3 regions of the Streptomyces sp. NPDC002276 genome follow, and region 1 is predicted to be linked to each of the others. Evidence: riboswitches for the same ligand, from Rfam matches in the RefSeq annotation. Region 1 holds a riboswitch; each other region holds the start of a gene.
The links. A riboswitch is a leader RNA that binds a small molecule or an ion and turns the genes downstream of it on or off. The one in region 1 is predicted to bind S-adenosylmethionine.

Region 1 (9,734 bases):
CGCGTCGGGCAGTCCGGCCCGGTGCAGGATGTCGATCGCCTCCGTCGGCGCGGAGCGGCGGGTCGCGAGACCGTGGATGCGCAAGACCTCGGCGACCTGCTCACCGATGCGTTTGACCGGGTTGAGGGACACCGACGGGTCCTGGGGCACCAGGCCGATCTGTGCGCCGCGCACGGTGCGCAACTCCGCCTCGCTCAGCGTGGTGAGGTCGCGCCGGCCGAAGCGGATCGTGCCCGCGTCGATCGTGGCGTTCGGCGCGAGCAGGCGGGTGATCGCGTGCGCGGTGGTGCTCTTGCCGGACCCGGACTCGCCCACCACCGCGGTCACTTCGCCCGGGCGTACGACGAGATCGACGTCCCGTACGGCGGGCACGGTGCCGCCGCGGGTGCGGTAGGACACGGACAGACCGCGTATCTCCAGCGCGAAGTCCTCGCCGGAGTCCGGGGCGGTGCTCGGTGTCGTGCTCAAGTCCTCATCCGTTCCAGGTGTGTTCGGCGGGCGCTCGCTCATGACTGCCGGGACCATTCGCCGTCCAGCGCGCGGGCGATGCGGTTGGTGGCCAGCACGGTCGCCGCGATCGCGAGCCCGGGCAGCGCCGTCAACCACCAGGCGTTGGCGAGGTAGTTGCGGCCGTCGGAGATCAACGTGCCCCATTCCGGGGCCGGTGGCGGGGCGCCGTAGCCGAGGAAGCTGAGGGCCGACACGGCGAGGATCGAGGAGCCGAAGTCGAGGGTGGCCAGGACGATCACCGGGCCCGCCGCGTTGGGCAGCACATGTCGGCCCAGCACCGAGTACCAGCGGGCCCCGCACGACCGCGAGGCCTCGACGAAGACCGCCTGCCGTACCCGTAGAACCTCTGCCCGTGTCACCCGCGCGAAGCTCGCCACGCTGGCGATACCGACCGCGACCGCCACCTTCACCGTGCCGTAGCCGAGCGCGGTGACCAGGGCCAGGGAGAGGAACAGCGCCGGGATGGAGAGGAGTACGTCGACGAAGCGCATCAGCACGTCGTCGATCCAGCGGCCGACGAACCCGGCGACCAGGCCGATCAGGCTGCCGACCACGAAGGCGACCGCGACCGCGATGAGGGTTGCCTTGAGGGAGAGTTGGGCGCCGTGGACGACCCGGGAGAACACATCGCGGCCGAGTTCGTCCGTGCCGAACCAGTGGGCGCCGCTCGGGCCCCGGAAGTTCTGCGACGGTACGCCCGTCAGCGGATCCCGGGAGGTGAACAGGCCGGGCCAGAACGAGGCCAGCACCACCAGGACGAGGACGACGACCGACAACAGCAGTCCGGGACGGCGTACCACGAATCGCAAGACCCGTCGCGCGTCGACGCGGCGTCCCGGGCCTGGACCGGACCCCGGCTCGACCGGTCGCGCGAGGCCGAGTGCGGCAGCGGCGGCGGTGTCGTCGACAAGACTCTGACTCATGCGGCAACCGCCTTCCGGCCCGAGGCCACCACGATCCGCGGATCGAGCAGCGGATAGACGAGGTCGACGAGCAGGTTCGTCATGACGAAGATCAGCGCGCCGAACACCACCACGCCCTGCACGAGCGGGATGTCCTGGGCCGTGACCGCGGCGGCCGTCACCCGGCCGAGTCCGTCACGCGAGAACACTGTCTCGACCACCACCGAACCGGCGATCAACTGCCCGACCAGCAGGCCGACCACGGTCAACGCGGGCAGGGACGCGTTGCGCAGGGCGTGCCGCAGATGGACGCGCCACCGCCCGGCGCCCTTGGCCCGGGCGGTCTCCACATAGGCCTGGTCCAGCGCGGTGAGCAGGCTCTTGGCCAGCACCTGTGCCACCTGCGCGCCGGTCGGGATCGCCAGCGTCAGCGCCGGCAGGATCAGCCCGCGCAGCCCGTCGTTGCCGAACGCGGGGAACCAGTGCAGGCGGAAGGAGAACGACTCGACGAGCAGCAGTCCCACCCAGAACGTCGGGACCGACACCCCCAACGGCGGCAGGGACAGCAGCAGTTGACGCAGCCACCGACGCGAGGTGTAGGTCGCCACGACCGCCAGTCCACCGCCGAGCAGCACGGCGAGGAGCAGTGCGGCACCGGTCAGCTGGAGTGTCCCCGGCAGGGCGTCGGCCAGCGTCGAGGACACCGGCCGACCCGTGGACACCGAGTTACCGAAGTCCCCGCGCACCGCCCGGCCGAGGTAGTCGGCGTACTGCACCAGAATCGGCTTGTCGAAGCCGTACTCGTGGCGCAGCGCGGCGAGTTGGGCCGGGTCGACCGTCCCGGAGTCCATTCCGGCACTGGCCATCGCCGTGACCGGATCGCCCGGCAGGAAGTCGAGGACCAGGAAGGACACCGTGTAGGCGGCCCACAGCACCCCGACCGCCTGGGCGAGCCGCTTGATCGCGTAGCGGCGCATGCGTCAGCCGATCCAGGTGTCGTGCAGCTGGATCCGGCTGGAGGCGTCGAAGTTCAGGCCGTGCACCTTCTTCGCCACGCCGATCTGGGTCTGGAGCTCCACCACCGGTACGTAGTAGGCGTTCCGCACGAGCAACTCCTGTGCCTGCTTGACCAGTTCGGCGCGCTTCGCGGTGTCCGTGGTCGCCGCCTGCCCGGTCAGGGTGGTATCCAGCGGGGTCGCGGGCAGACGGTAGAAGTTGGCCAGCTTGGTGGAGAAGGAGCTGCGCAGGATGTCCGGGTCGGCGCGGGTCACATTGCTCCACGCCGCGTCGAAGTCACCCGACTGAAGCGTCGGGGCGAGCTGGGTGACCTGGAGCTGCTTGAGCGTCAGACCGACGCCGACGGCCTTCAGTTGCTGCTGGACCAGCTCCAACGCGGGCTGGTTCGTAGCCGAGTTGGGGATCCAGTCGACGGTCAGGCTCAGCTTCGTGCCGTCCTTCGTCCGGATGCCGTCGCTGCCGACCTTCCAACCGGCCGCGTCCAGCAGGGACTTCGCCTTGGCCGCGTCGGTCGTCAGGTCCGAGGACAGGTCGGCGTAGTCGGGTGTGGTGTGCGCCAGGACGCTGGTCGCCGACTGGGTCCCGGTCGGGAACACCGTGTCGGCGATCTGCTTGCGGTCGATGGCGAACCCGATGGCCTGACGCACCCGCGCGTCCTTCAGAACCGGCCGCGAGTTGTTGAGGGCCAGGCCGAACACCACCCCAGGATTGGCCCGCCGCTGAAGAGTGACCTGGCCGCCCTGGAGAGCCGCCTCATTGGCCTTGCCGACGCTGCTGATCGCGTCCACCTGTCCCGACTGGAGACTCCCGGCCCGAACTCCCGCCTCGGGTACGACCTTGAAGACCACCTTGTCGAGATAGGCCTCGCCGCTCTTGTGCCACAGCGAGGAACCCCAGGCGTACCCGGTGCGCCTGGCGAGCGTGATCGACTGGTTCTGCACGTACTGCTTCAGCACGAAGGGCCCGGAGCCGACCACACCCTGGCTGCACTTCTCCTGCGGGCTCTTCTTCGCGCTCGCCGACGACTCGATGCCCAGCGAGTGCGTCGAAGTGGCTTGCAGGAACTGGGCGTTGGGCTGCTGGAAGGACACCTTGACGGTGAGCGGGTCGACCGCGGTGGTGCTCTTGACGCCGCTGAGATAGCCCTCGGCGAGGGTCCCCAGCGCACCGAGCTTCGGCACCGCGTCGAAGTTGTCCTTGACCACCTGCGCGGTCAGCTTGGACCCGTCGCTGAAGGTGACACCCGATCTGAGATGGAAGGTGAACGTCGTCGCGTCGGAGCTGATGTCCCAGCTCTTCGCGAGCCACGGCACGATCTTGCCGGTCGTGGGGTCCTGGTCGGTGAGCGAGTCCACGATCTGCCGTACCGAGTAGATGGTGTCGTTGCTGGCCACCTGCTGCGGGTCCACGCAGCCCGCGTCGGAGCCCACCGCGAAGGTCAGGCTGCCACCGGATTTGGCCTGTCCGCCCCCGGCGTCGGAGCCACCGCCGCCCGATCCGCAGGCGGTCAGCAGGAAACTCGTGGTCAGAAGGGCGGCCGTAGCCGCGCGTCGAGTGGTTCGGGAGACCGGATGTGCTGTCACGGAGAGGTGCTCCTACTCGTGTCACCGCGTGCTCACGGACCTGTGCGGACCGTGGCTGGACGCGGGAGGTGTCGACCCCGGCGGGGGTGGGACGCCTGAGGCGTGGAAAGCGCGTCGACGGGCGCGGGGCGCACCCGCGCATACGTCGACTCGTGGGAGAAGGGGGGAAGTGGCCCGTGCGAGACGGGCGACCACAGATGTCGGCTTCGCGGGCCGGACAGATGTCAGCCTGGAAGGTCGGACCCGGTCAGCTGTGACACAGACAGCTGGCGGAGCGCCGCAGGTCGATGTGGCGTCGGCGCGAGAGCCGGGAGAAAACCACGGCGTCGTGGCAGGAGGCACTCAGGTCGTAGCTGTTGGGCACGCCGTCCTCCATGTCCGGGACCCCGGTCGTGGGGCCGCGCGCTTGCAGGGTCATCACTGTCCCTGCCGGGCTTTCACCTGGAGCACCCCACCGCGTCGGAGGGTTGCCGGTCAGCCAGCCAGGGCTTGATGCTGACACTCAATGCCGCTGTAGATCGTATGGAGTCGTGTCGCTTTGCGTCAATGCCGGGGCAGAGGTCCGGCATCGGCTACGCTCCTCCACCGGCTCGGAATCGCCCGACTGTGGATCGCACTCCGCCCGGTCGACCGGATTCCGTGGCTGTCTCCTCGGTGTGGTCTCCGCCCGCCCTTCCTCGGCCCCGAGGCGTTCGGCGCCCCGCACGACGGCCTTCACCACCGCGGCCCGTGGCCCGGATCTCGTCACACCCCTCCCCGAACTCCCCCCTGCCGTCCGTCAGTTCCGCCGTGCCGTTCGCGGTCGGCACCCACATGTCGACGACCCAAGGACCCACCATGAAGCGATACATCCTCACCGGCGCACCCGGCGCCGGGAAGACCACGATCCTCCGCCGGCTGAAGGCGGACGGGTTCGACGTCGTCGACGAGGCCGCGACCGCGGTCATCGCGCGGGGGCAGACAGAGGGGGACGCCGAGCCCTGGACCCGGCAGGACTTCGTCGAGAAGGTGGCCGCCCTACAGCGCCGACGGCAGCTGGCATCCGCGACACACGACGTGACCCGGCAGATCTACGACAGGTCCCCGGTGTGCACGCACGCCCTCAGCACGTACTTGGGCCGCCCCGCTCCGGCGGCGCTCCTCGCCGAGATCGACCGGACCACCCGCGACCGGATCTACGAACGGCAGGTCTTCTTCGTCCGCAACATCGGATTCTGCGAACCCACCGACGCGCGCCGGATCAGCTTCCAGGAGTCGCTGGTGTTCGAGCGGATCCACGAGGAGAGCTATCGGCGGTTCGGCTACGACCTCGTGGAGGTCCCGGCCGGTGACGTGCCCGGCCGCGTCGCGCTGATCGCCGACACCATCGCCCGACTCACCGACGAGGCGCGTGACCGCGGGGTCTGAGCGGCGGCTCCGGGAGAGGCCGGCCGCCACGTCGGCCGGCCTCCGTGGTCGTCTCACCGCTCGGGACGCGTGGTGGACGCACCTTCCCGGGTGTGCTTTGATCCGGCCATGGAGACCACTGGCCAGGCACACACGGTGCTGCTCGACCCCTTCTGGGTGAGCCGCCGCGCCGACCAGTTCGACCAGATCTGTCGTTGACCTTCGTGTAACGACCGCGATCTCGCCCCTTCCGCACCCCGCCCGTCTCGGCGCGACACTCCGCTCTCTCGTCAACCGACCGTTCCCAAACGGCCGTTGACACGCGCACCGCCGTGTCCGGGTCTGCTGCCGCCACGAAGGAATCCCATGGCACAGCCCACCGCCCTCCCCGTCATCGATATCTCCCGCTTCCGGGATCCCGGCACCGACCACGATGCCTTCCTGGCCGAACTCCGGGCCGCGGCCCACGAAGTGGGATTCTTCTACGTCACCGGACACGGAGTTCCCGTATCCGTCCGGAACGAGATCCTGCACTCGGCCCGCTCCTTCTTCGCGCTGCCGGACGAACGACGGCTGGAGATCGAGAACGTCAACTCGCCCCAGTTCCGCGGCTACACGCGCACCGGCACCGAGTACACCGCGGGCAGCGCCGACTGGCGCGAACAGATCGACATCGGCCCGGAACGCGCTGCGATCCCCACCGGACCAGGCGATCCCGACTACCTCCGGCTCGTCGGCCCCAACCAATGGCCGTCCGCACTCCCGGAGTTGCGGGACATCGTGCTGCGCTGGCAGGCCGAGGCGCTACGCGTGAGCCGCGAGGTCCTGCGCGCCCTCGCCGCAGCGCTCGGCCAGGACGAGGGCTACTTCGACGAGTGGTTCGATCATGAGGCGGCCGTACACGTGAAGATCGTGCACTACCCGCCGCGCACCGCCGAGACCGCCGACCAGGGAGTCGGCGCGCACAAGGACTACGGATATCTCGCCCTGTTGCAGCAGGACGAGGTCGGCGGACTCCAGGTGCAGGGTGAGGACGGTGAGTGGATCGACGCGGTACCGGTGCCCGGAGCCTTCGTGTTCAACATCGGCGAGATGCTGGAGATCGCCACCCAGGGCTATCTGAAGGCCACTCGGCACCGGGTCGTCAGCCCGCGAGCGGGCGTCCACCGCTACTCCATCCCCTTCTTCCTCGGCCCACGCCTCGACGCCGTGGTGAGGCCGCTCCAACTGCCTCCAGAACTAGCCGTGTTGAGCCGAGGTGTCACCGACGACCCCGACAACCCGCTGCTCGCCGCCTTCGGAGAGAACGCCGTGGTCGGCTGGCTCCGCTCGCACCCGAGGGTCGCCGAACGCTGGTGGCACGACGTCCTCGCGAAGCGGGAGAGCGCGCGATGAGCAGCCAACGACCCTATGACAGCTGGGAGTTCGAGACCCGGCAGGTGCACACCGGAGCCGTCCCGGACCCCACCACCGGCGCCCGAGCCGTACCGATCCACCAGACCACCAGCTACGTCTACCGCGACACCGCGCACGCCGCCGCGGCCTTCGCGCTGTCCGACCTCACCACCCACGCCTACACACGGCTGTCGAACCCGACCACCGCCGTGGCCGAAGAACGCGTCGCCGCCCTGGAGGGCGGCTCGGCGGCCGTCGCGGTGGCCAGCGGGCAGGCCGCCACCGCCCTCGCCCTGCTGAACCTGGCCCGCGCCGGAGACCACATCGTCGCCTCGTCCTCGCTCTACGGCGGCACCCGCACCCTGCTGGAGCACACCTTCGCCGACTTCGGCATCGCGGTCACCTTCGTCGACGACCCGGACGACCTGGGCGCCTGGTACGCGGCCGTACGCCCCGCCACCAAGGCGTTCTTCGGCGAGACCCTCGGCAACCCGCGCGGCAACGTCCTCGACATCGAGGCGGTCGCCCGCATCGCCCACGAGGTCGGTGTCCCGCTCGTCGTGGACAACACCGCGCTCACGCCCTACCTACTGCGGCCGTTCGAGCACGGCGCCGACATCGTCGTGCACTCCACCACCAAGTTCCTGTCCGGACACGGGACCGGGATCGGCGGCGCCGTGGTGGACAGCGGGCGCTTCGACTTCGGCGCGGACCCCGACCGCTGGCCCGGCCTCACCCACCCCGATCCCACGTACAACGGGCTGTCCTTCTGGGACTCCTTCGCCGACCAGGGCCTCGCCTACGCGCTGCGCCTGCGCACCCGACTGGTCCGGGATCTGGGACCGGCCGTCTCACCCTTCAACAGCTTTCTGCTCCTCCAGGGCCTGGAGACGCTCAGCCTGCGCATCGAGCGGCACGTCGAGAACGCCCAGGCGCTCGCCTCCTGGCTGGAGGTGCAACCGCAGGTCTCCCGCGTCCACTACGCGGGCCTGGCGTCCAGTCCCTGGGTGACGCAGGCCAAGCGGTATCTGCCGCGTGGCGCCGGAGCGGTCCTCGCCTTCGAGCTCGCGGACGGACTGGACGCGGGACGGCGATTCGTCGAAGGCGTACGGCTGTTCAGCCATCTCGCGAACATCGGCGACGTACGCAGCCTCGTCATCCACCCCGCCTCCACCACCCACTCGCAACTCGACCCCGACCAGCGGACCGCGGCCGGTGTCACTCCCGGCCTGGTCCGGCTCTCCGTGGGCCTCGAAGGCGTCGCCGACCTTGTCGCCGACCTCGAAACCGGCCTGCGGGCAGCCGCCGTATGAGAACCGGACGCAGAGCGGCCGGCGTATGAGAACCGACCGAACGATCACCCGAGGAGAACGATTCGCCATGCCCAGCAGCACCGCCGCCCGTCTCGACATCCTCCGGGCAGGACCCCGCTTCGGCGCCGAGATCGCCGGCGTCGACCTGACCGCGCCCGTCGACGAGAGCACCGCCGAGGAACTGCGCCGGGCCTTCCGGGAACACAAGGTGCTCGTGTTCCGGGGCCAGCATCTGACGCCCGATCAGCAGGTGGCCGCCGTAAGCGTGTTCGCGCGGCCCTTCGACCATCCGACCGCCGCGAAGCACCCGGAGAACCCACTGGTCTACCCGTACAACGTCAAGCAGACCGGCAAGGCCAGCACTTGGCACATCGGCGGGCTGTGGCGCGAGCCCGTCTTCGCGATCGAGTCGCTGACCTACGAGGTGGTGCCGGAGGTGGGTGGCCACACCCTGTGGGCGGATCTCCAGGCCGCGTACGACGACCTGTCGGAGCCGTTCAAGGTGCTGCTGGAATCGGTCGGCGCGCTCTACGACGGCAACGCGGAGAACTACGCGCAGGGCAGCAGGAAGAACGCTCCCGGCGAACCCGTCGAGCACCCGGTCGTCCTCACCCACCCCACCACCGGCCGCAAGGGCCTCTTCATCAGCAGCTCGGCCAAGCAGCTCACCGGCGTCACCCCGGCCGAGAGCAAGGTGCTGCTGGAACACCTCCTCCGGCACGCCTCCTCGCCGAACTACACGATCCGCTTCGGCTGGAAGCCCGGCGACTTCGTCCTCTGGGACAACCGGGCGACCTGGCACTACGCCGTCGACGACTACGGCGACGGAGAGCGCGTCTATCGCAAGGTCCTCGGTGTGGAGCCGGACGCGGGTGTCACGGAGCGGCACGCCTGAATGCTCCCGGGAGAAGACCGCGCCGCCCGCCGCGTACTGCTGGTGTGTCTGGCGGCGGGCGCAACCACCCTGCTGGACCAGGCAGTTCTGAACATCGCCGTCCCGAGCATGCGGCACTCGCTCGGGGCAGGCCCGGCGGACGTCCAGTGGGTCGTGGCCGGCTACTCGCTGGCCTTCGGACTGCTCCTCGTACCCGGGGGCAGCCTCGGCGATCTGCACGGCCGCAAGCGGTTCTTCCTCGCCGGCATGGCCGTCTTTCTCCTGGCCGGGGTGGCCGCCGCGACCGGCGGCGGGCCGGGGACCGTGATCGGTGCCCGGCTGGTGCAGGGAGCCGCGGCGGGGCTGGTCAACTCCCAGGTGATCGGCACCATTCAGGACGTCTTCCACGGGCTCGACCGGGGCCGGGCGCTCGGACTGTACGCGGTGACGGCCGGTGTGGCCGCCGCACTCGGTCCGCCGCTCGGCGGTGCCCTCGTCGCCGTACTGGGCCCCGGGTCCGGTTGGCGCTACTGCCTCCTGCTGAGCGCACCGTGCGCGGTGGTCACCCTGGCCCTCGCGGCCCGCTGGCTGCCACCGCCCCGGCGCACCGCCCGCGACTCCCGGCTGGACATCATCGGCCTCGGCCTGGCCTGCGCCTGCACGCTGACGCTGATGGTGCCGTTCATCCGCACCCCGGACAGCGCGGGCGCGGCACTCCTGTGGGCGGTCGGGGTGTGCGCCCTGGCCTGCGCGT
Region 2 (9,734 bases), on a different contig from region 1:
TGGTCCAAGGGCAAGCTGCTCGTCAACATGAACACGAACCTGCCGCTGCGTCCCTCGGACGTGGCCGTCGGCTCGCTCACCTTCGCCAAGCCCGAGGGCCTGGAGGAGACCGACGAGGAGTTCCAGACCGAGATCGCCAAGGCGGCGCTGATGATCGTCCGGCTCCAGCCGGAGAACATCAAGGACAAGCGCGAGCTGGAGTGGGCGCACGAGGGCATCGTCGCCTTCTCGAAGATCTGCACCCACGTGGGCTGCCCGATCTCCCTGTACGAGCAGCAGACGCACCACGTGCTGTGCCCGTGCCACCAGTCCACCTTCGACCTCTCCGACGGTGCCCGAGTGATCTTCGGCCCGGCCGGTCACGCCCTGCCGCAGCTGCGCATCGGCGTGAGCGACGAGGGTTACCTCGAAGCGCTCGGCGACTTCGAGGAGCCCGTCGGTCCTGCATTCTGGGAGCGCGGATGAGCACCAACGAGACCAATGAGCGGCGCGACAAAGCACCGGCCGGCGAGAAGATCGCCGACTGGGCGGACGGACGCCTGGGGATCTACTCCCTGGCCAAGTCCAACATGCGCAAGATCTTCCCCGACCACTGGTCGTTCATGCTGGGCGAGGTCTGCCTCTACAGCTTCATCATCATCATCCTCACGGGTGTGTATCTGACGCTGTTCTTCCACCCGTCGATGAACGAGGTGACGTACCACGGCAGCTATGTCCCGCTCCAGGGGCAGCTGATGTCGGAGGCGTTCAACTCGACGATGCACATCTCCTTCGATGTGCGCGGTGGTCTGCTGATCCGTCAGATCCACCACTGGGCGGCGCTGATCTTCCTCGCCGCCATGTTCGTGCACATGATGCGCGTGTTCTTCACGGGTGCGTTCCGCAAGCCGCGTGAGGTCAACTGGCTGTTCGGCTTCCTGCTGTTCGTCCTGGGCATGTTCACCGGCTTCACCGGTTACTCGCTCCCGGACGACCTGCTCTCCGGCACCGGTGTCCGCTTCATGGAGGGCGCGGTCCTGTCCGTGCCGATCGTCGGCACGTACCTGTCGTTCTTCCTCTTCGGCGGCGAGTTCCCGGGCGGCGACTTCGTCGCGCGGTTCTACTCGATCCACATCCTGCTGCTGCCGGGCATCATGCTCGGCCTGGTGGTCGGCCACCTGATCCTGGTCTTCTACCACAAGCACACGCAGTTCGCGGGCCCCGGAAAGACGAACAACAACGTCGTCGGCATGCCGCTGCTGCCGGTCTACATGGCCAAGGCCGGAGGCTTCTTCTTCCTGGTCTTCGGTGTCATCGCGGCCGTCGCGGCGATCGCCTCGATCAACCCGATCTGGGCCATGGGCCCGTACCGTCCGGACATGGTGTCCACGGGCGCCCAGCCCGACTGGTACATGGGCTTCTCCGAAGGCCTGATCCGCTTCATGCCCGGCTGGGAGATCAACTTCTGGGGTCACACGCTCGTCCTGGGCGTGTTCATCCCGCTGATCATCTTCCCGCTGGTCCTGGTCGCGATCGCGGTCTACCCGTTCATCGAGTCCTGGGTCACCGGCGACAAGAGCGAGCACCACATCCTGGACCGCCCGCGCAACGTCCCGACCCGTACGGCCTTCGGTGCCGCGTGGATCTCGTGGTACTTCGTCCTGCTCGTCGGTGGCGGCAACGACATCTGGGCCACGCACTTCCACCTGTCGATCAACACGATCACCTGGGCTGTGCGCGTCGGCTTCTTCGTGGTGCCGGTGCTCGTCTTCATCGCCACCAAGCGGGTCTGCCTCGGCCTCCAGCGCCGCGACAAGGACAAGGTGCTGCACGGCCGCGAGTCGGGCATCATCAAGCGCCTGCCGCACGGTGAGTTCGTCGAGATCCACGAGCCGCTCAGCCAGGACGCGCTGCACACGCTCACCGCGCACGAGCAGTACGTGCCGGCCGCGATCGGCGCGACCGTCGACGAGAACGGTGTCGAGCGCAAGGTCAAGGGCTCCGAGAAGCTGCGCGCCAAGCTGAGCGAGGCGTACTACGGCGAGGAGTCCCAGATCGCCAAGCCCACTGTCGAGGAGTACAAGGAGATCACGAGCGGCCACGGCCACCACTGATCGCTGAGGCGTCGCCACGCCGCGGTCGAAGGGCCCCGTCCGAACACCGGACGGGGCCCTTTGCCGTGCCGTGAGCTGGATAGGGTGGGCCGAACACACACCATTATTTGAAGTACGACACTCAGGAGCGGCCGTATGAGCGCTGTGACCCCCGCTGGAGGCGACACCGCGGCGGCCCGTTCCTGGCCCGACGTACTGAGCGCGCTGCTGGCCGGACAGGACCTGAGCACCGCCGACACGGCGTGGGCGATGGACCGCATCATGAGCGGTGAGGCCGCGGACGCGCAGATCGCGGGCTTCCTGGTGGCGCTGCGGGCCAAGGGCGAGACGGTCGAGGAGATCACCGGTCTCGTCGAGACGATGTACGCCCACGCGAAGCCGCTGGACATCCCGGGTCCCGCCGTCGACATCGTCGGTACGGGCGGCGACCGGGCGAAGACGGTCAACATCTCGACGATGTCCGCGATCGTGATCGCCGGTACGGGTGCGAAGGTCGTCAAGCACGGCAACCGGGCCGCGTCCTCGGCGAGCGGCTCCTCCGACGTGCTGGAGAAGCTCGGCATCAATCTGAACCTGCCGACCGAGCAGGTGGCGCGGGTGGCGGCGGAGGCCGGGATCACCTTCTGCTTCGCGGCCAAGTTCCACCCGTCGATGCGGTTCGTCGGCGCGGTCCGGGGGGCGCTGGGGATCCCGACCGCGTTCAACCTCCTCGGCCCGCTCACCAACCCGGCGAAGGTCACCTCGTCGGCGGTCGGCTGCTTCGACACCCGCATGGCCGGGCTCATCGCGGGCGTGCTCGCCGAACGCGGCTCCTCCGCGCTGGTGTTCCGCGGTGACGACGGCCTCGACGAGCTGACGACCACGGCGACCTCCCGGGTGTGGATCGTCCGCGACGGCAAGGTCACCGAGGAGTCCTTCGACCCCCGGGACGTAGGCCTCGAACTCGTCCCCGTCGAGGCCCTGCGCGGCGCCGACCCCGACTACAACGCGGGCGTCGCCCGCCGCATCCTGGACGGCGAGCCGGGCCCCGTACGGGACGCCGTACTCCTGAACTCGGCGGCCGCCCTGGTGGCGCTGGAGCGGGGGGACGGGCCGTTGGTGGACCGGATCCGCGTCGGGATGGAGAAGGCGGCGGAGTCGATCGACTCGGGGGCGGCCAAGCGCACTCTGGAGCGCTGGGCGGCGGCGACCAACGCGTAGCCGGTACAGCGGTACAGCGGTCGTCGTCCCGCGATCCGGACACGGGTTGCGGGACGACGATCACTTCACGTAAGTTTTTTGACCAGGTCATGAGTGACAGTCATGAGGCCCCGGCCGACTGTCCGGCAACCCTCCGTCCGTGGCGGGGTGCCCCGGGTGAAGACCAGGCCGTAGGCAGCGAGGTCTGCGGCAAGCGCGGGCCCCTCGAAAGACACCAGGGGTCCTGGTCATCGAGGGAGCCCTCTGTGAGCAAGCGAATGCGATAGGGCGTCGAGCCCCGCCTCCGCACACCCCCTTTCACCCCCCTCCGTGCTTGAGCCATGTCCCGCTCGCGCGGCGGAACCGCCTTGCCTCTCACAGGAGTTCGCCATGTCTGTCTCCACCACGGCCGCCGCTACGACGCTTTGTGCCCAGCTGCCCGTTCTCGGACGGGATGTCACCGTCCCGCTCGTCACGGGCGGCGAGGTCACCTACGCGGCGCTCGACTACGCGGCCAGCGCCCCCGCCCTCCAGCGCGTCTGGGACGACGTGGCGGCCTACGCCCCGTACTACGGCAGCGTCCACCGAGGCGCCGGCTACCTCTCGCAACTCTCGACGGACCTCTTCGAGAACGCGCGCAAGACGGTCGAGGAGTTCCTCGACTGCCGCCCCGACGACCAGCTGATTTTCACCCGCTCCACCACGGACTCCCTCAACCTCCTCGCCGCCGCCCTCCCGGCCGACTGCCAGGTCTTCGTCTTCGAGACCGAGCACCACGCGTCCCTCCTCCCCTGGAAGGACGCCCGGGTCACCTACCTCAACGCCCCGCGCACCCCGGCCCAGGCCGTCGAGACCCTGGAGCAGGCCCTCGCCGCCCGCGACCCTTACGGCCCGGCCCTGGTCTGCGTCACCGGCGCCTCGAACGTCACCGGCGAACTGTGGCCGGTACGGGAGTTGGCGGCCGCCGCTCACGCCCACGGCGCCCGGATCGTCCTCGACGCCGCCCAACTCGCCCCGCACCACCCGGTGTCCGTCCAGGACCTCGACGTCGACTGGATCGCCTTCTCCGGCCACAAGCTCTACGCCCCGTTCGGCTCCGGAGTCCTCGCCGGCCGCGCCGACTGGCTCCAGGCGGCCGACCCCTACCTCGCGGGCGGCGGCGCCAGCCGCAAGGTAACTCGGCGCGAGGACGGGGGAGTTGACGTGGAGTGGCACGACAGCGCCGCCCGCCACGAGGCCGGCTCCCCGAACGTCATCGGCGCCTACTCCATCGCGTCGGCCTGCAAGGCGCTGACGGAGGCGGGCTTCGACACGCTGGTGGCCCGCGAGCAGCACCTGATCGCCGAGGTCCGCGCGGGCCTGGCGGCGATCCCCCAGGTCAAGGTCCTGTCCCTCTTCGGCGACGACGCCCCGCGCGTGGGCGTCATCTCCTTCGTCGTCGACGGCTGGAACAGCTCGCACTTCGCGGCCGCCCTCTCCGCCGAGTACGGCATCGGCGTCCGCGACGGCCTCTTCTGCGCCCACCCCCTGGTCCGCACCCTCCTGGGCAGCGACCCCCAGACCCAGGGCGAGTGCGGCGCCCCCGAGGCCGCCCCGGGTGAAAAGTCCCTCAACGCGATCCGAGTGAGCTTCGGCGCGGGCACTCCGGACGAGCACGTGGAGCGCTTCGTGACGGCGGTACGGGAACTGGTGACCGACGGCGCGAAGTGGAACTACCGCACAGAGGGTGGCCGTTGCGTCCCGGCGGTGTGATGTAAACAGGCTTGGGGCGAGTCGCCCCGGGGGCGCGGGGAACTGCGCGACCAGCCACACACGGCCGTCAGTCGCAAACGATCCGCGCCCCCCACCCCACTAGGCGCCCAACCTCAAGAATCCAGCCCAATGGCGAACGCGGCCTCAAGGTCGTGCTGTGAGTACGTCCGGAACGCCACGTGTGTGTCCGTGCCCTCGACGCCCGGGATCTTGCTGATCCGGCCGGGAATCACCTCGGCCAGGTCCTCGTGCTGTCGCACCCGCACCATCGCGATCAAGTCGTACGTACCGGTGACGGAGAAGACCTCGCTCACGGATTCGAGCGCGGCGATCGACTCGGCGATCTCCGGAATCCGGTCCACGCTGGTCTTGATGAGGACGATCGCGGTGATCACGGCTGGTTCTCTCCCTCGGGGACCGTTGCTGGGGCGGCCCTCACTCTAGTCGTACGGCCGAATCTGACCCACGCGTAACCGAAGCCCAGGGTGAAGCCGACCAGGTGGGCCAGGTACGCCACCCCCGGTCCCTGTGCGGCCTGGCCCGCCGCCAGCCACTGGAGGGCGGCCCAGAAGGGCAGGACGACCCACGCGGGGAAGCGCAGCGGCAGGAAGAAGAGGAAGGGGAGGAGGCTCGTCACGCGGGCCCGGGGGAACAGGTACAGGAACGCACCGAGGACCGCCGAGATCGCCCCGGACGCGCCGACGAGGGACTGCGCGGAGTCGGCGTTGGCCAGCGCGTAGCCCAGCAGCGCCAGATAACCGCAGGCCAGATAGAACAGGGTGAACTCGACTCGGCCCAGCCGCTCCTCGGTCATCGCTCCGAAGACGTAGAGGAAGAGCATGTTGCCGAGGAGATGGATCCAGCTGCCGTGGATGAAAAGGGCGGTGACCGGGGTCAGCGCCTCTCGCGCCGGGCTCGCGAACAGGTCGGCCGGTACCACGCCCCAGCGGTGGAAGTACGCGCGCTGGGCGGCGAGCAGCGCGTCCCCCGTGCCGTAGGACGGGACGAAACCCGAGGTCGGGCCGAGGACGAAGATCAGGCAGCACAGGCCGATCAGGGCGTATGTCATGGGCGTCGAGGTGCCGCGGAACGTCCTGACGAGCGCCGGGCCCCAGTTGCTGATCATGGACACAGAGCATGACGTAAGGGGATGTACCGGGGCGTGGTGCCTCGCCGCTGTGGACGACCGAGCGGCGAGTACCCGCCAGGCCGTAGGGTTACGAGCCACACTCGCCGGGCAAACCGGCGATCACGGAAACTGGAACAAGAAGGAAGCGGAAAGCCACGATGACGGTACCCCTGCCGACCGCCTCGACGCGGTGGCGCTGCACCCTCTGCGGCAACCTCACGCGCTTCGACGTGACGCGTTCGTCGAAGGTCGTGGAGTACCTCCACCTGGACCTGGCGGGTGAGCCGAAGGTGGAGGAGCGCGAGGTGGTCAGTGAGACCATCGAGTCGGTGCGCTGCCGCTGGTGCAACGCCGTGGATCAGGTGGAACTCGTGGACAGGCCGGGTGCCGGCTCCTGAGAGGGAGCGGCCCCGCACACGTATAGGGGTGTGAGGGATGGTGGAGAACTCAGGCGGGGGGCCGGGCGACGGCGCCGCCGAGGTGCTCGACCGTCCGCTGCCCGACGGCGTGCGGAGGAGAGTCGTACAGATCGTGTCGGACGGCTTCGGCGGCCTCACCGTCGCCGAACTGCCCGCGCAGCTACGACAGTACGCCCGCTTCGCCCCCAACCGGCGCGCCAAGTTCGCCGGCAACGCCATGGCCGCCGCGCTGGAGTCCGATCCGCTGTTCCGGCAGCGTATCGGGGAGAAGCTGAGAGAGACCCAGCCGGAACTGACCGGCGCCCTCGACTCCGGCTCGCCGCCCCCGGCCGCGGATCCGCTCGACGTGGCGGCCGCGGCCTATGTTCTGCGCCCCACCGGCTGGGTGAAGCTGGTGACCGCCGCCGGCGAGGAGGCGCTGCGCGCCGACGCCGAGCGCGCCGACGAGGAGAGCCGGGCCGAACTGGAGCGGCTGCGCGAGGAGTTGGCGCAGGCGCGGGACGCGACCCGGTCCGAGACCGAGCGGCTGCGCACCGAGCTGGACGTGGCGAAGAAGGAAGCGGAATCGCTTCACCGCAAGCTGCGGTCCGCGCACAGCGACATCAAGCGCGGCGAGGCCGCCCTGCGCAAGCTGCGGGCCGAGACGGACACCGCGCGCGCGGAGGGCCAGACCCAGGTGTCCGCGGCCGAGAGCGAGAGCCGGCGGCTCAAGGCCCGGCTCGCCGAGGCGGAGGCGGCCCTGGAGGCCACCCGCAAGGCGGCCCGGGAGGGGCGCAGCGTCGAGGACATGCGGGTACGGCTGCTGCTCGACACCGTGCTGGAGGCGGCCCAGGGACTGCGCCGCGAACTGGCGCTGCCGCCCGTCTCCGTACGGCCCGCCGAGACCGTCGACGCGGTCGAACCGGGACGAATGACCCCGAAAGACATCGCGGCGCGGGCGTTGTCCGAGAACGACCCCGCGATCCTGGACCAGTTGCTCGCGCTGCCGCAGGCGCACCTGGTCGTCGACGGCTACAACGTCACCAAGACCGGCTATCCCCAAATGCCCCTGGAGAAGCAGCGGTTGAGGCTGCTCGGGCAGCTCTCGCAGCTGGCCGCGCAGACCGGCGCCGAGGTCACCTGTGTCTTCGACGGGGCCGAGCTGGTCGCGCCGGTGCTGCTCGCGCCGCCGCGCGGAGTGCGGGTGCTGTTCTCCAAACCGGGCGTCACCGCCGACGAGTTGATCCGCCAGCTGGTGCGCGCGGAGCCGCCGGGGAGGCCGGTCATCGTCGCCTCGACCGACCGTGAGGTGGCCGACGGCATCGCGAAGGCGGGCGCGCGGCCCGTCGCTTCTGCGGTACTCCTCAAACGACTGTCGTGAAGCAACTGTCGTGAAGCAACTGTCGTGAAGGTCAACGTACAGGTTTAATGCCGGAATTGACCGAACCGTCACGCAACGTAGCGTCAATCGACCATCACTGCATGTTGGTTATGTGCAAAGAATGCTTTGAGTGACGGCATTTTTTCGTGTGAGGATTTGAACTGATCACAGGAACGTCACTAGGGTCGTGCCTCGAACCTCCGAACGGGTGATCACTCAATAGAAGGAGCTCGACTCCGTGGCGTCCCATCGTCGACCGAAGCAGCCGAGCCGCACGCGTGTGACTGTGCTGACCACCGCAGCCGCAGCCGCCGTTGCCTTCAGCGCTCAGGCAGCCAATGCCGCGCCGAGCGAGAAGCCCAGCAAGGACGAGGTCAAGGCGAAGGTCGACGCCCTCTACGAGCAGGCCGAGCAGGCCACCGAGAAGCTCGACGGGGCCCAGGAGAAGCAGGAGAAGCTCCAGAAGGAGATCTCCACCATCCAGGACAACGTGGCCCGCGGTCAGGAGGAGCTCAACAAGCTCCGGGACGGCCTCGGCACGATGGCCAGCGCCCAGTACCGCACCGGCGGCATCGACCCGTCGATCCAGCTGTTCCTGTCCTCGGACCCGAGCGACTACCTCGACAAGGCGTCCACCATGGACCAGTTGAGCGCTCAGCAGGTCGAGGCGCTCACGAAGATCCAGAGCAAGCAGCGCGAACTCGCCCAGGAGCGCGCGGAGGCGAGCACCAAGCTCAAGGACCTCTCCGCCACCCGCACCGAGCTCAAGAAGAAGAAGGACGAGGTCAAGGCGAAGCTGGCCTCGGCCCAGAAGATCCTCAACACCCTGACGGCGGCGGAGAAGGCGTCCCTCGCCCAGGACCAGGCCAACGCGGCCAGCCGTTCCACCTCCCGCGTGAACCTCGGCAACACCGGTTCCGCCTCCAGCCGTGCCGCCGCGGCCTTCGCCGCCGCCCAGTCGGTCCTCGGCTCCCCGTACGTCTACGGCGCCTCCGGCCCCTCCTCCTTCGACTGCTCCGGCCTCACCTCCTGGGCCTACGCACAGGCGGGCGTCTCCATACCCCGCACGTCGGAGGCGCAGGCCAACGCCGGCACCCGCATCACCAGCGAGAGCGACCTCAAGGTCGGCGATCTGGTCATCTTCTACGGCGACTACCACCACGTCGGCCTGTACGCGGGCAACGGCCAGGTGCTGCACGCCCCGCACACCGGCGCCGTCGTGCGCTACGAGTCGATCGGCAACATGCCCTTCCAGTTCGGCGTCCGGATCTGATCCGGTCCGTATCCGGTCGTTCCGGACCGCCCGAACGGGCGAATTGCGACACTCCAGGCTGACCCCGCGCCCCGCCCATGACCTGCGTCATAGGCGGGGCGTCACGTTGTGTGGCCGTGGAGGTCTTTGGCCCGCACCCCTTCGCGGAGCTACTGTCTGGCGCGTTTCCCCGCATCGGGGGAGCGGTCCGTGTCCGCCAGCGGAAGGAGTGCGGCTTCCCGTGGGATCCCGTCGTCGCCAAGCACCGTCCGGGTTCGACCGAGGCGCCAGTGCCGCGGTCTGTGTGATGTCCGCTGCCGCCGCGGCACTCGGCGCCCTTCCGGCCGGCTCCGCCGTGGCCGCGCCGCACGACGACGCCCGGGCCGAGGTGGACCGGCTCTACCAGGAGGCCGAGACGGCGACCCAGGCCTACGACAAGGCCGACGAGCGCGCCGCGCAGTTGCACCGGCAGGTGAGCGACGCCCAGGACCGGATCGCCCGGCAGCAGCAGCGCATCAACACCATGCGGGACGCGCTGGGTTCACTCGCC
Region 3 (9,734 bases), on a different contig from region 1:
GCGGCGGGCGTGATCGTCAGCGGTGGGACGACCGCTCAACTCATGCTCCGCAAGACCGTGGCCGGTGCCTTCGCCTTCACTGGTGGCGCCGCTGTCACCCTCCCCGCCCTGCTGTGGTTGAAGCGCGCCGGGACCGCCTTCAGCGCAGCCCTGTCCATCGATGACGGTGTCACGTGGACCCCCCTCGCCGACGGAGAGATCCCCGGCTTCGGTGACGCCCCCTACTACGTCGGCCTGGTGGTCTGCTCGCGCAGTCAACCGGTCCGGTGCACCACGGAGTTCGACGAGGTGAGCATCGCGCCCACCTGATCCTCCACGGATTGGAGATGCACAGCAATGAGCCGCACTTCCCCCCACGAGCACCTCCGCAGAACAGAGTTGAGCCGTCGCGGTCTGTTGAGGACCGCAGCCGCCGCTCTCGGCGGCGCCGCGGTGGCCACGACCGCGCACGCGGCCCCGGCCACCTTCACCCACCCCGGCATGCTGCACAACGCCGGTGACATCAACCGGGCCAAGGTCAGGGTCGCGGCGGGAACCGACCCCTGGCTGTCCGGCTGGAACAGGCTGACCGCCAACTCCCATGCGCAGTCGACCTGGACGAACCGGGCGACCGCGACGATCATCCGGGGCGGCGACGGGCAGAACTACAGCCTGCTCTACAACGACATCGCCGCCGCCTACCAGAACGCCCTGCGCTGGAAGGTCGGCGGCACCGAGGCGAACGCCGTGTGCGCCGCGAACATCCTCAACGCATGGTCCACCACGCTGACTTCGGTGACCGGGAACGCCGACCGGTTCCTCGCGGCCGGTCTGTACGGCTGGCAGTTCGCGAATGCCTGCGAACTCATGCGGGACTACAGCGGGTTCGACCTCGCCGCCGCGCAGCAGATGCTGGCGAACGTCTTCTACCCGCTCAACAACAGCTTCCTCACCAACCACAACGACGCCTGCATCACCAACTACTGGGCCAACTGGGACCTGTGCAACATGGCGTCGATCCTGGCCATCGGGATCCTCAACGGGGACAGCGCCAAGTACGACCAGGCCGTCACCTACTTCAAGTCGGGTGCGGGGAACGGCTCGATCGCGCACGCCGTGCCGTATCTGTACACCGACTCGGACGGCTACGCGCTCGGTCAGTGGCAGGAGTCCGGCCGCGACCAGGGCCACACCGTCCTGGGCATGGGCCAGATGGGCGCGATCTGCGAGATGGCCTGGAACCAGGGCGACGACCTGTACTCGTACGACAGCCGCCGCTTCATGAAGGCCGCGCAGTACGTCGCCAAGTACAACGCGGGCAGCGACGTGCCCTTCACCACCTACACCTGGGGTACCGGGCAGAGCTGTGCCCAGTCCTCCCAGACGGTGATCTCCTCCGCCTCGCGCGGCCAGATCCGGCCGGTGTGGGCGATGCTCCACTTCCACTACAAGCGTCGGATCGGCCTCGACGACAAGTACATCTCGGCCATGTACTACAACCTCGTCGCACCCGAGGGCGGGGGAGGTGACTACGGCTCCGACAGCGGCGGCTACGACCAGCTCGGCTTCGGGACCTTGATGTACGCGAAGTAGCGGCCCGGCCTGTCCACGGGTCGGGACCTGTGCCCGACCCGTGGACGCCCTCTTGACCCCGGGCGACGGTGGATCGACACTCCAGTAGGGAATCCTAGTGAACAGGTAGGGAAACATGGGGCGCCTTGAGCCGGTCACCACCAGCCGAGTGGACCGTTCGCCCCTTCTGACCTCCCGCCGTCACATCGATCTGCTGCGGGTGTGCAGCGCCATGAGCCCACTGCGCTGAGCCCCGTCCACCGTTCGACGACGCTTCCGCCGCGCGTACGTCCACGCGCCCGTACCCGGGGAGTCCCATGTCCGTCACGCCTCTCGCCGCCGTCCCCTCACCCCGCTCCGCCCCCCAGTTCCGTGGCCGGATCGGGAGCGACGCGCGCAGCGGGCACTACGCCGTTCCCCGCCGCTACCGCCTCCATCTGTCCACCGCCTGCGCCGACGGCCTGCGCATCGCCGTCACCCACAGCCTGCTCGGCCTCGAAGAGAGCTGTCCGGCCGTGTTCCTGTCCGCCGTGCCCGACTGTCCGAGTGGTGGACACTCCGCGCTGCGCCCGCTCTACGAGGCGAGCGCCCACCGCTACTCCGGACCCGCCGCCGCGCCCGTGCTCAGCGACGACTGGTCAGGCCGCATCGTCAGCACCCACGCCCCCGACATCACCCGCGACCTCGCCCGGCACTTCGGCGCGGGCGGACCCCGGCTCTACCCGTGCGGCGCCGAGTCGGAGATCGAGGCCGTCGAGCGGCTCTGCGCGCAGGGCGTCGAGGACGCGGCGCAGCGCGCCGGAGCGGCCGGTGGCGAACAGGCGGAGCGCGACGAGGCGCTGGGCCGGCTGCTGGAGACACTGGGCTCGCTCGACCGCTGGCTGGACGGCCGCGAGCACATGATCCGCGACGAACTCACCGCCGCCGACGTCGAGTTGTGGGTGACGCTGGTGCAACTCGACACCGTGCACCGCTACCACCTGGACGCCGCCGCCGTGCAGAGCGTCGCCGACCACCCCCACCTGTGGGCCTACGCCCGTCGGCTGGCCGCCCACCCGGCCTTCGGCACCCATCTGGACCTCGACGGCATCGCCCGCCGCCACCACGCCCGTTGCCAGGGTCTGGAGGCCGCCGGAGCCGCCGTCCAGATTCTGGACTGGGCGGCCCATGCGGCGGACGAAACGGGAGCTTGCCGCAGTTGAGCGGCGTCCGCACCGTCCACTTGCTGGACGGCCGTTGACATTCGTTCGAGCAATTGTCTTAACTTGCGGCCAGAACGGTCATGAGTGTCAGCGACAAGCCCTGGCTTGCTGACCGGCAACCCTCGCACGCGGTGGGGTGCCCCAGGTGACGACCGGACCGGATGACGTTTCGGTAAGCGCGAGGCCCTGCGGGGCCGGAACAGTGACAGGTGACGCCATGTACGCAGCTCCCAGGACGGCCACATGCCGCCCGCAGGGCTGCGTACGGTCGTACGCCAACCTGTTCGTCGCCGACCGCGCTGTCGATCTGCTCCGGGTCAGCAGCGCACTGTGTACCGCGACGGGCCGCGCCCGCTGTCGGGCCTGACGACCAGTCGGCCGACGCACTTCTGACGCACACCCGATCCCGTCGGTGTGCCTGCCCCCTCCCCGCCCTCGGTCCCGCGCTCCCGCGCGTGCCGTCCGCCGTCGCGCGTCCACCGCCACGGACCGGGGTCTGTGAACCCGCCGGAGCCCACCATGAGTGAACCCCCAGGCACCACCGTGTCCCTGGCCGACGCCACCGTAGCTGATGCCTCGTCAAAACCCCTGACAGCACAGCGAGTTCAGCCGCTGCGCCGGCCCGGCCGGTGGATCGTCACCCTGGTCGTGCTGGTGGTGGGCGCGCAGTTCGTCCACGGACTGGTCACCAACTCCTTCTACCAGTGGGACCGCTTCGGCTACTGGTTCCTGCGCCCGACGATCCTCGACGGACTCGTCATCACCCTCGAAGTCGCCGCGCTCAGCGCGGTGTTGGGCCTCCTCGGCGGCATCCTGCTCGCCCTGGCCCGACTCTCCAAGAGCCCGGTACTGCGCGCGGCGAGCTGGACCTACGTATGGGCCCTGCGCTCGATCCCGCTCATCGTGGTGCTGATCTTCCTCTACAACTTCAGCGCCCTGTACCAGACGCTCAGCATCGGCGTCCCCTTCGGACCCGCCTTCTTCTCCTTCGACGAGTCGAAGCTCGCCACCGACATGGTCGTCGCCGTCGTCGGACTCAGCCTCAACGAGGCGGCGTACGCGGCCGAAGTGGTCCGCGGCGGCATCCTCTCCGTCGACCAGGGCCAGCACGAGGCGGCCTCCGCCCTCGGCCTCCCCAAGAGCTACCAGTTCCGCAAGATTGTCTTCCCGCAGGCGCTGCGCTCCATCACCCCGAACTACGTCAACCAGCTGATCGGCCTGATCAAGAGCACCTCGCTGGTCTTCTACGTCTCGCTGCTCGACCTGTTCGGCTCCGCGCAGACGATGGGCTCCACCTACCCCGGCGACATCGTGCCGCTGCTCCTGGTCGTCACCGTCTGGTACCTGATCCTGACCAGCGTCGTGTCCGTCATCCAGTTCTACGTCGAGCGGCACTACGCCCGGGGCGCCACCCGCAACCTGCCGCCCACCCCGATCCAGAAACTCCGCACCGGTGTCACCGATCTGCGGGCCCGCATCCGGAGGGAGACCGCCGTATGACCACGAACACCGTCGAACCGCTGGCGGACATCACACCCGCCGCCGTAGAGGTGCACGACGTCCACAAGTGGTACGGCGCCCATCGCGTGCTGGACGGCGTCGACCTCACCGTGCGGCCCGGCGAGGTCACCGTGATCCTCGGCCCGTCCGGCTCCGGCAAGTCCACACTGCTGCGGGTCATCAACCACCTGGAGAAGCCCGAGATCGGCTACGTCAGCGTCAACGGCGAACTCATAGGGGTGAAGCAACAGGGCGGACGGCTGAAGGAGTTGAGCGAGCGGGCCATCCTCGCGCAGCGCAGCCGGATCGGGTTCGTCTTCCAGAACTTCAACCTCTTCCCGCACCTGACCGTCCTGGACAACGTGGCCGCCGCCCCGGTCGCCACCGGCAGGCTCGGCAAGCCCGAAGCTCTGGAACTGGCAAGGGAGTTGCTGGGCCGCGTCGGTCTCGCCGAGAAGACCGGCGCCTACCCCAGGCAGCTCTCCGGCGGCCAGCAGCAGCGCGTCGCCATCGCCCGCGCCCTCGCCCTGCGGCCCGGCGTCATCCTCTTCGACGAGCCGACCTCCGCCCTCGACCCCGAACTCGTCGGCGAAGTCCTGTCCGTCATCAAGGACTTGGCGACCAGCGGCACCACCCTCGTCATCGTCACCCACGAGATCGGCTTCGCCCGCGAGGTCGCCGACCGGGTCGTTTTCATCGACGGCGGAAAGATCGTCGAACAGGGCCCGCCCCACGAGGTCCTCGACAAACCACAGCACGAGCGCACCAGGGACTTCCTCAGCAAGGTCCTCTGAGCCACGCCCTCTTCACCTTCACCTTCACCTTCAAAAGCCCTCAACACCGAGCCTAGGAACAGCCATGTCTACTCTCAGCCTGCGCAGCAGAATCACTCGCGGACTCACCGCGGGAACCGTCCTCGCTTCCCTCGCCGGTGGTCTCGCGGCCTGCGGCGGCGACAGTGACGCGGCCACCACGTCCGGCAGCGCCGCCTCCGGCACGGTCACCGTGGGCGCCTTCTCCCTCGGTGCCGCCAAGGAGGCGACGCTCAAGGTCGCCGAAGTGAAGTCGATCAGCGCCGAGTTGCCCAAGTCCATAGCGAAGAGCGGCAAGTTGGAGATCGGTGTCGGCTTCCTGCCCGCCGGCTCCCCGCCGCTCGGCTACGTCGGCTCGGACCAGAAGACCCTCACCGGTTCCGAGACCGACATCGCCCGCCTGGTCGCCGCCGTCCTCGGGCTCAAGCCCGAGCTGAAGAACTCCACTTGGGAGAACCTCTTCATCGGCCTGGACAGCGGAAAGGTCGACGTCGCCTTCTCCAACGTCACCGACACCGAGGAGCGCAAGGCGAAGTACGAGTTCGCCTCCTACCGCGAGGACAACCTCGGCTTCGCGGTGAAGGCCGACAACTCCTGGAACTTCGACGGCAATTACGAGAACCTCGCCGGCAAGACCGTCGCCGTGGGCGCGGGCACCAACCAGGAGCGGATCCTCCTGGAGTGGAAGAAGAAGCTGGCCGCCGAGGGCAAGAAGGCGCTCACCGTCAAGTACTTCCAGGACAACAACAGCACCTACCTCGCGCTGGCCTCCGGGAAGATCGACGCCTACCTCGCCCCCAACCCCTCGGTCGCCTACCAGGTCTCCTCGACCAAGGGCACGGCCAAGGCGGTCCGCAACGCGGGCACGTACTCCGGCGCCGGATCCACCCTCCAGGGCCTGATCGCGGCCACCGCGAAGAAGGACAGCGGCCTCGCCAAGCCCCTCGCGGACGCCATCAACTACCTGATCAAGAACGGCCAGTACGCCAAGTGGCTGGCCGCCTGGAACCTCTCCAACGAGGCCGTCGCCAAGTCCGAGATCAACCCGCCCGGACTGCCGAAGACCGACTCCTGACCCACCCTCTCAGCAAGGGGACCCCGCCGCGCCCCGGCGGGGTCCCTGACCCGTGCGACCAGTACCGGAGCCGTCACCCGATGTCTTCCACCGCCAGTATCGAAACGACCACCTGCCACGTCCTGGACAACCCGGCCTGGGCCGCGCTCACCGGCCCGCACGCCCATCTCGCCGAACGCGTCGGCCGCGCCGCCCGCTACCCCGTCGACGTGGCCGGCTTCAACGCCATCACCGACAACGACGACCCACGCGCCTGGGCCGACCTGGCCACGCTCGTCGGCCCCGGCTCCACCGCCGCCGTGCGCGGAGTGAGCGAGACCCCGGACGGCTGGGAGATCGTCCGTTCCGGACAGGGTGTCCAACTGGTGGACACCGCTCTGCGGGCCGAGCCCGACCCCGAAGCCGTCCGTCTCGGCCCGGACGACGTGCCCGAGATCCTCGACCTGGTCGCCCGCACCGAGCCCGGCCCCTACCTGCCCCGCACCGTCGAGATGGGCACCTACCTCGGCATCCGACACGAGGGCCGACTCGTCGCGCTGGCCGGCGAACGCCTCCACCCGCCCGGCTGGACCGAGATCAGCGCCGTGTGCACCGACCCCGACCACCGCGGCCGGGGACTGGCCACCCGCCTGGTCCGCGCCGTCGCCGCCGGCATCAAGGAACGCGGCGACCACCCGTTCCTGCACGCCGCGGCCACCAACACCAACGCCATCCGGCTGTACGAGTCGATCGGCTTCACGCTGCGCGCCCGTACGGTCTTCTCGCTCGTCCGGTTCACCGGTCCGACTTCCGCCGCCGATCCGGAAGAAACGGCATAGGCATGCGGTTGCCCCTAATGAAGCCGGATTCCGTGGAGGTGGAGCACATGTGTGGCGCCGCTGTACTCCACGTGCGACTCACCACGCGCAGCACATAGATCTGCTGCGCGTGGCCGGCGCGCTCTGTCGCCCCTGACCCGTTGCCCCACCCGCCGTACGCCCATATCTCTGGGTCGGCGATCTCGTACGGACCTCCAGGAAGGCACCACTCGTGTCATCGACTTCCCCTTCTCCCCTGCATCTCGCCGTCGCCCTCGACGGCACCGGCTGGCACCCCGCCTCCTGGCGTGAACCGGTGGCCCGGCCCCGCGACCTGTTCACCGCCGCCTACTGGGCCGACCAGGTCGCCGAGGCCGAGCGCGGTCTGCTCGACTTCGTGACCTTCGAGGACGGCCTCGGTCTCCAGTCCTCGCGCTACGGCGAGCTGGACGGCCGCACCGACCAGGTCCGCGGACGCCTCGACGCCGTACTCGTCGCGGCCCGCATCGCACCGCTCACCAGCCACATAGGCCTGGTCCCGACCGTGGTGTCCACGCACACAGAGCCGTTCCACATATCCAAGGCGATCGCCACCCTCGACTACGTCAGCACCGGCCGCGCGGGTCTGCGGGTGCAACTCTCCGGCCGCCCGCACGAGGCCGACCACTTCGGCCGGCGCGACTTCCCGCCGATCGACCTGGAGAGCCTGCGCACCCCGGCCGGACAGGAACGGCTCGCCGAGCACTTCGACGAGGCCGCCGACTACATCGAGGTCGTGCGCCGCCTCTGGGACAGCTGGGAGGACGACGCCGAGATCCGGGACACAGCCACCGGCCGCTTCGTCGACCGCGACAAGCTGCACTACATCGACTTCGAGGGCCGCCACTTCAGCGTCAAGGGCCCCTCCATCACCCCCCGGCCGCCACAGGGCCAGCCGATCGTCAGCTCCCTCGCCCACCAGACCGTCCCGTACCGGCTGGTGGCCCGCGCCACCGACATCGGCTACGTCACCCCGCACGACACCGACGAAGCACGGGCGATCATCGCGGAGATCCGCGCCGAGCAGCAGGCCGCCGGACGCGCCGACGAACCGCTGCACATCTTCGGCGACTTGGTGGTCTTCCTCGACGACGACGAGGCCACGGCCGTCGCCCGCCGCGAGCGCCTCGACGCCCTCGCGGGCGAGCCGTACACCAGCGACGCCCGGATCTTCGCCGGAACGCCCGCCCAACTCGCCGACCTCCTCCAGGAGTTGCAGTCGGCGGGGCTGACCGGCTTCCGGCTGCGGCCCGCCGTCGCCGGACACGACCTGCCGGCGATCACCCAGGGGCTGGTCCCCGAACTCCAGCGCCGGAACGCCTTCCGCCGCGCCTACGAGGCCGACACCCTGCGCGGCCTGCTGGGGCTCGCCCGCCCCGCCAACCGCTACGCCGCCGCCGCGGCCACCGCCTGAGCCGGAGGGACCGTACGACATGAGCAAGCCCCTGAAGCAGATCCACCTGGCCGCCCACTTCCCCGGTGTCAACAACACCACCGTGTGGAGCGACCCCGCGGCCGGCAGCCACATCGAGTTCAGCTCCTTCGCGCACTTCGCGAAGACCGCCGAACGCGCCAAGTTCGACTTCCTCTTCCTCGCCGAGGGCCTGCGGCTGCGCGAACAGGGCGGAAAGATCTACGACTTGGACGTGGTCGGCCGCCCCGACACCTTCGCGATCCTCGCCGCGCTGGCCGCCGTCACCGAACACCTCGGCCTGACCGGCACCATCAACTCCACCTTCAACGAGCCCTACGAGGTGGCCCGCCAGTTCGCCAGCCTCGACCACCTCTCCGACGGCCGCGCGGCCTGGAACGTGGTCACCTCCTGGGACGCGTTCACCGGCGAGAACTTCCGGCGCGGCGGCTTCCTCCCGCAGGACGAGCGCTACTCCCGGGCCAAGGAGTTCCTCGCCACCACCAACGAACTCTTCGACTCCTGGCACGGCGACGAGATCCTCGCCGACCAGGCCACCGGCACCTTCCTGACCGACGCCAAAGCCGGAGCCTTCGTCCACCAGGGCCAACACTTCGACATCCACGGCCAGTTCAACGTCCCGCGCTCCCCGCAGGGCCGCCCGGTCATCTTCCAGGCCGGCGACTCCGACGAGGGCCGCGAGTTCGCCGCCTCCAGTGCCGACGCCATCTTCAGCCGCTACAGCACCCTCGACGAGGGCCAGGCCTTCTACACCGACGTCAAGTCCCGCCTCGCCAAGTACGGCCGCAGGTCGGACCAGTTGCTGATCCTCCCGGCCGCGACCTTCGTGCTCGGCGACACCGACGCCGAGGCGGAAGACCTCGCGAAGGAGGTGCGCCGCCAGCAGGTCAGCGGCGCAACGGCTCTCAAGCACCTGGAGTTCGTCTGGAACCGGGACCTGTCCTCCTACGACCCGGACGGCCCGCTGCCCGACATCGACCCGGACGTCAGCGACAACCACATCTCCAAGGGCCGCGCCCAAGTCCGCATGTACCGCGATCCGTTGGCCACCGCCCGCGAGTGGCGCGAGCGGGCCGCCGCGAACAACTGGTCCATCCGCGACCTGGTCATCGAGACCGGCAACCGGCAGGCCTTCATCGGCTCCCCGTCCACGGTCGCGAAGACCATCAACGACTTCGTGCAGGCCGACGCCAGCGACGGCTTCATCCTCGTCCCGCACATCACCCCGACCGGACTCGACCCGTTCGCCGACAAGGTCGTCCCGCTCCTCCAGGAACAGGGCGTCTTCCGCACCGAGTACGAGGGCCACACCCTCCGCGACCACCT

Region 2: it holds a riboswitch for S-adenosylmethionine, as region 1 does, so the genes downstream of both, ACWIHT_RS16865 (aminotransferase class V-fold PLP-dependent enzyme) here and ACWIHT_RS04215 (putative leader peptide) in region 1, are expected to answer to the same signal.
Region 3: it holds a riboswitch for S-adenosylmethionine, as region 1 does, so the genes downstream of both, ACWIHT_RS39660 (amino acid ABC transporter permease) here and ACWIHT_RS04215 (putative leader peptide) in region 1, are expected to answer to the same signal.

The regions. Positions count from the first base shown of each region.
Region 1 covers NZ_JBSFCQ010000001.1:909,719-919,452, forward strand. The annotation lists gene ACWIHT_RS04195 (dipeptide ABC transporter ATP-binding protein) at 1-525, opposite strand, end outside; gene ACWIHT_RS04200 (ABC transporter permease) at 507-1,433, opposite strand; gene ACWIHT_RS04205 (ABC transporter permease) at 1,430-2,389, opposite strand; gene ACWIHT_RS04210 (ABC transporter substrate-binding protein) at 2,393-4,012, opposite strand; gene ACWIHT_RS04215 (putative leader peptide) at 4,260-4,430, opposite strand; SAM riboswitch class IV at 4,410-4,522, opposite strand; gene ACWIHT_RS04220 (AAA family ATPase) at 4,850-5,419, shown strand; gene ACWIHT_RS04225 (isopenicillin N synthase family dioxygenase) at 5,765-6,793, shown strand; gene ACWIHT_RS04230 (O-acetylhomoserine aminocarboxypropyltransferase/cysteine synthase family protein) at 6,790-8,106, shown strand; gene ACWIHT_RS04235 (TauD/TfdA dioxygenase family protein) at 8,174-9,001, shown strand; gene ACWIHT_RS04240 (MFS transporter) at 9,002-9,734, shown strand, end outside.
Region 2 covers NZ_JBSFCQ010000006.1:5,389-15,122, forward strand. The annotation lists gene qcrA (cytochrome bc1 complex Rieske iron-sulfur subunit) at 1-465, shown strand, start outside; gene qcrB (cytochrome bc1 complex cytochrome b subunit) at 462-2,093, shown strand; gene trpD (anthranilate phosphoribosyltransferase) at 2,229-3,293, shown strand; SAM riboswitch class IV at 3,379-3,495, shown strand; gene ACWIHT_RS16865 (aminotransferase class V-fold PLP-dependent enzyme) at 3,663-5,024, shown strand; gene ACWIHT_RS16870 (Lrp/AsnC family transcriptional regulator) at 5,138-5,419, opposite strand; gene ACWIHT_RS16875 (rhomboid family intramembrane serine protease) at 5,416-6,150, opposite strand; gene ACWIHT_RS16880 (hypothetical protein) at 6,312-6,551, shown strand; gene ACWIHT_RS16885 (NYN domain-containing protein) at 6,589-7,932, shown strand; gene ACWIHT_RS16890 (NlpC/P60 family protein) at 8,171-9,205, shown strand; gene ACWIHT_RS16895 (NlpC/P60 family protein) at 9,426-9,734, shown strand, end outside.
Region 3 covers NZ_JBSFCQ010000022.1:72,445-82,178, reverse strand. The annotation lists gene ACWIHT_RS39680 (alginate lyase family protein) at 1-309, shown strand, start outside; gene ACWIHT_RS39675 (alginate lyase family protein) at 337-1,572, shown strand; gene ACWIHT_RS39670 (putative leader peptide) at 1,688-1,801, shown strand; gene ACWIHT_RS39665 (glutathione S-transferase C-terminal domain-containing protein) at 1,869-2,753, shown strand; SAM riboswitch class IV at 2,830-2,938, shown strand; gene ACWIHT_RS39660 (amino acid ABC transporter permease) at 3,273-4,253, shown strand; gene ACWIHT_RS39655 (amino acid ABC transporter ATP-binding protein) at 4,250-5,047, shown strand; gene ACWIHT_RS39650 (ABC transporter substrate-binding protein) at 5,112-6,140, shown strand; gene ACWIHT_RS39645 (GNAT family N-acetyltransferase) at 6,221-6,958, shown strand; gene ACWIHT_RS39640 (LLM class flavin-dependent oxidoreductase) at 7,170-8,390, shown strand; gene ACWIHT_RS39635 (NtaA/DmoA family FMN-dependent monooxygenase) at 8,410-9,734, shown strand, end outside.